Regions from separate parts of the Gilvimarinus sp. F26214L genome, predicted to be linked through region 2. Evidence: predicted binding sites of a transcription regulator. Region 2 holds the regulator's gene; the other holds the start of a gene.
What was found. Region 2 encodes LexA, which represses DNA repair genes until DNA is damaged. Its sites were predicted from a motif close to ACTGTNTNTANANACAGT; they were not measured.

Region 1: the regulator LexA is predicted to act here: its motif matches at 1,076-1,093, upstream of recN (DNA repair protein RecN).

The regions. Positions count from the first base shown of each region.
Region 1 covers NZ_JBTIYG010000008.1:171,850-174,047, forward strand. Annotated here, with positions in the region: gene recN (DNA repair protein RecN) at 1-1,051, opposite strand, end outside; gene grpE (nucleotide exchange factor GrpE) at 1,314-1,919, shown strand; gene dnaK (molecular chaperone DnaK) at 2,057-2,198, shown strand, end outside.
Region 2 covers NZ_JBTIYG010000001.1:390,443-392,640, reverse strand. Annotated here, with positions in the region: gene topA (type I DNA topoisomerase) at 1-223, shown strand, start outside; gene ACURWW_RS01670 (DUF6586 family protein) at 254-778, shown strand; gene lexA (transcriptional repressor LexA) at 849-1,454, opposite strand; gene nagZ (beta-N-acetylhexosaminidase) at 1,708-2,198, shown strand, end outside.

The DNA of each region.
Region 1 (2,198 bases), on a different contig from region 2:
GTTCCAGTTTGGCCGCCAACCGGTCCAGGTCTCCGTCTTCGCCGGCAAGTCCCTGCAGTTCCGTGCTCAGGTTCTGGTGCAGAGCCGGTAGCTCGTCCGGCTGGACGCGGTGCTTGCGGGCAATTTCAAAAATGGCGCTGAGGCGCTCCTCCACAAACTGCAGGCGTTCCGGGTCCAGCTCAAACCCGTCGATGTAGCGCTCCACACCGCTCTGGGCCTCTTCCACCTGAATCTGGGCCGAGGCCAGCATCTGCGCCGCCTCCCGGAAGGCAGGCACATCCTGCGGCAAGTCCTCCACAATCTGCAGTGCCTGGTTCATGGCTTCCAGGAGGCTCTGGTCCTCGCCGCCGCACAAGGCCACCAGCTTGTAGCTGTTGTGCAGAATGGCTTCGCCGTTTGCCAGGGTTTTCTGCTCCGCCTCCAGCTGCTGGACTTCGTCAGGCTGCAGAGCCAGTTGATCCAGTTCCTCTACCTGATAGCTGAGCAGCTGAATGCGCGCGCTCGCTTCTTCGGCGTTTTCCTTCAGGTCCCGGAACCGGGTGAGAGTTGCCTGCCACTCGCGATAGGCGGTCGCCACCTGGGCCGCCAGTTCCTGGTGGCCGGCGTACTCGTCGAGCAAGCGGCGCTGAGTGTCCTTTTTCAGTAATGACTGATGCTCGTGCTGGGCATGGATGTCGATGAGCATCTGCCCCAGGCTGCGCAACTGGGCGATGGTGACCGGCTGCCCATTGATGTAGGCGCGCGAGCGGCCCTCGGCGGTGATAACCCGCCTCAACAGGCACTCACCGTCCAGGTCGAGATCGTGGTCCCCCAGCCACTGCCGAGCCGCCGGAAGGCGCTCGATATCAAAGCTGGCGTTTACTTCGGCCCGCTTCTGGCCGGCGCGGATCCGGTCGGCGTCCGCGCGATCTCCCAGGGTGAGCGCCAGAGCATCCAGCAATACGGACTTGCCTGCGCCTGTTTCCCCGGTAATAGCGGTCATGCCCTGGTGGAGTTCCAGGTCGAGTCTGTCCACCAGGGTGTAGTTATAGATCGCGAGATGCGTGAGCACGAAGCAACCCTCTTGCAGGAGATTTCTGGTTATTTATACAGGTTTTTGCTGAGCTCCACCAGAGGGGGCGGTCCAGGCAGAGGCAGTGCAACTGCGTCCCGACGGAGGACCGGTCCCGGTCTGGGGCGCAGAATTTTCAGACGCGATGCTTGAATGTGGCCGCGCTGTCCCCATATAGCGACAATTCAGACGTACATCCTTCATACGGGCCAAGGGGCTCACGGGAGCCCGGCCGCAACCATCGGGAAGACGGGAGATAGTAGTGGCAGACGAACATCGCGATCAAGAAGGCCGGGGCCAGGCAGACGAGCCTCAGGATCGGCCGGAGGAGCAATCCGCAGCGCAGGATCAGGGCGAAAAGTCCGCAAAACAGGAAGGCGAGCAGGAGCGGGATCTGGAAGCGGAGATCGAGGAACTGCAAGCCCGCCTGGTCCATGCCAATGAAGAGGTGCTGCGCGCCCAGGCGGACGCTCAGAACGCTCTGCGCCGGGCCGAGCGGGATGTGGAGAAGGCGCACAAGTTTGGCCAGGAGAAACTTGTGAGTGATCTGCTGGCCGTGGTGGACAACCTCGAGCGCGCACTCGGAGCTGTCAGCGAACCCAATGACGAGTCCGTCAAGGCCATCGTCGAAGGCGTGGAGCTCACGCACAAGGGGCTGGTTGACACTCTCAGGAACCACAAGGTCGAGCAGATCGACCCCCAGGGCGAGCCTTTCGACCCGGAGCTGCATCAGGCCATGACCACAACTGAAAGCCGCGAGGTGGAGCCCAACACGGTGCTCGAGGTGTTTCAGAAGGGCTACACGCTGCACGGGCGTCTGGTTCGTCCGGCCATGGTCGTGGTTTCCAAGGCGCCTGTGGAAGCCTGAGGTCGGAATCGACAAATTGAGCGGCGCTGCCGGCTTGAAATTCCGCGCGGCGAGCCAATATAGGCAGCAACTGTTTCCAAATCGTCAGGGCCGAACAGACCGGCAGCGACACATCGAACATAGTGGGAGATTATCAAATGGGTAAAATCATCGGCATCGACCTGGGAACCACCAATTCCTGTGTCGCCATCCAGGAAGGCGGCAAGGCCAAGGTCATCGAGAACGCAGAAGGCGATCGCACCACGCCTTCCATCGTGGCGTTTACAGAAGACAAGGAAA
Region 2 (2,198 bases):
TGAAGACCCGGAGGGGAACAAAACAGTGGTTCGCTACAGCCGGAAAACCAAGGAGCAGTATGTACAGTCGGAAGTGGAAGGGAAGGCAACCGGCTGGAAGGCCTTCTATGAAAATGGACGCTGGGTGAGCAGCGGCGAAGTCAAAGGTGCCGGGCAAAAAGCCAGCAAACGTAAAACGGGTAGTACGCGTACTGCCAGGAAGCGCAGCGGCGCCAAGGTTTGATGCGTCTCAGGCGCTTGTACGGAGGCCTGAATGGCCGGAGAACTGTTTTATTCCGCAATCGTCAATCAGAAGCTGGCGTTCGCTCGCATCGCGCTGGCAGCCAGCGACGCGCAACAGGATGACATCAACGGCCGGGTCGCTCGGCATGCTCATCTGGATGCTGCCGTCGGCCAAATGTGCTGCGGACTGAGCTATTTCGTCGCGGAACTGGCGGAGCAGTACAATGTGAATCTGGACCCCACAGGGGAGCAGCTCCCGGAGCTGATGGAAGGCCTCGCTGAGCGCGCACCACAGGCCACTGAGTTGGGGGAACTGCTGAACCTGCGCAAGCAGAATGATTCATGGCTGCGGGAGTTGCTTCGGGCCAGACGCAATCCCTTGTATCTGGCACAGCGATTCAGGAGCGAACACGGCAACTCTGTGAACCCGGCCTCGATTCCCGCCGTCGACCTTACAACGGTGGATAACGCCACTGCGCAGGAATTGGTTGGAAGCTGGTGTCGGGCGGCTCAAAGCCTTGTGGACCGGTTACGGGCGTCACTCCATGAGGAATAAGCCCGTCTGCTAGCGAAGGTCTGGCAAACCCTGCGCGAGGTCCAGACCAAGGGCCGGAACGCCCCGCAAATCAGCCGCCCCGGCGGATTACGCCCACACTCAAACCTTCAATGGAGAAGTCGTCATCTTTGAGGTTGACCTCTATGATGTCGAAGTCCGGGTTTTCCGGTACCAGCTCCACCTGCTGCTTGTTTCGCTCCCGGCGGAACCGTTTGACGGTCACTTCTTCACCGATCCGGGCCACCACAATTTGCCCGTTGCGCACCTGGGTGGTTCGGTGGACGGCGAGGAGGTCTCCGTCAAGGATGCCTGCATCCTGCATACTGTAGCCCTTCACCCGTAGCAGGTAGTCGGCCTGGGGAGAGAAAAAAGAGGGCGAGATATCGCAGTAGTCTTCGATGTTCTCTTCGGCGAGGATGGGATTGCCTGCTGCCACCCGACCCACCACCGGCAGCCCGTTGTCTTCATCCGGGATGCGAATGCCCCGGGAGGCACCGGGCACCATCTCGATGGCTCCCTTCCGTGCCAGGGCCCGAAGGTGCTCCTCCGCGGCGTTGGCGGAACGGAAGCCCAATTCTTCGGCAATTTCGGCCCGCGTGGGTGGATAACCCGTTTCGCGGATGTAATCGCGGATGAGGCGAAGAACTTCTTCCTGTCGTTCGGTCAGTCTGATCATGCTCTTGTCGGCTCCTTGTTTTCAGCAGGCTGTACGCGGCACTGCGCGCTCCGCGCAACGGCCCCAGGCACGGAAGAAGCAGGATCTGGTGCTTTGTACAGTGACTGGTATTATATCCAGTGCCCAGGCGGATGCAAGCGACCAGGCAGCTGCTGACCGCTCGGCGTTAAGCGGCGGGGCTTCACGGAAAGCGGATGACGAAGGGGGTAAACTGGTATAAGTTTATCGGCCTCTTTCTGACGTAGAGTAAACCATGGCAGCCAACCGGACACATTCCGCCCATCCCCCCGGCCCCCTTATGCTGGACCTGGAGGGGTTGACCCTGACAGACGATGAAAAGAACCTGCTGCGGGAGCCCCTGGTTGGAGGGGTAATTTTCTTCAGCCGGAACTTCCAGTCCCGCGGGCAGTTGGAGGCCCTGGTCGGCGAAATCCGTGCGGTACGCCCCGAGCTTCTGCTGGCCGTGGACCAGGAAGGCGGGCGGGTTCAGCGGTTTCGCGAAGGCTTCACACGCCTGCCACCCATGCAGAGCTTTCTGTGCGGCTACCGGGCGGATCCGGCCGCCACCCTCGAACGGGTCAGGGATGCGGGCTGGCTGATGGCGGCGGAGATCCTCGCAGCCGATGTGGATTTCAGCTTTGCGCCGGTGCTCGATGTGGATGAGGAGCACTGCAGCGTTATCGCTGACCGGGCTTTTTCCGCCGACCCGCAGGAAGTAAGTCGCCTTGCTGAAGCCTTCATAGA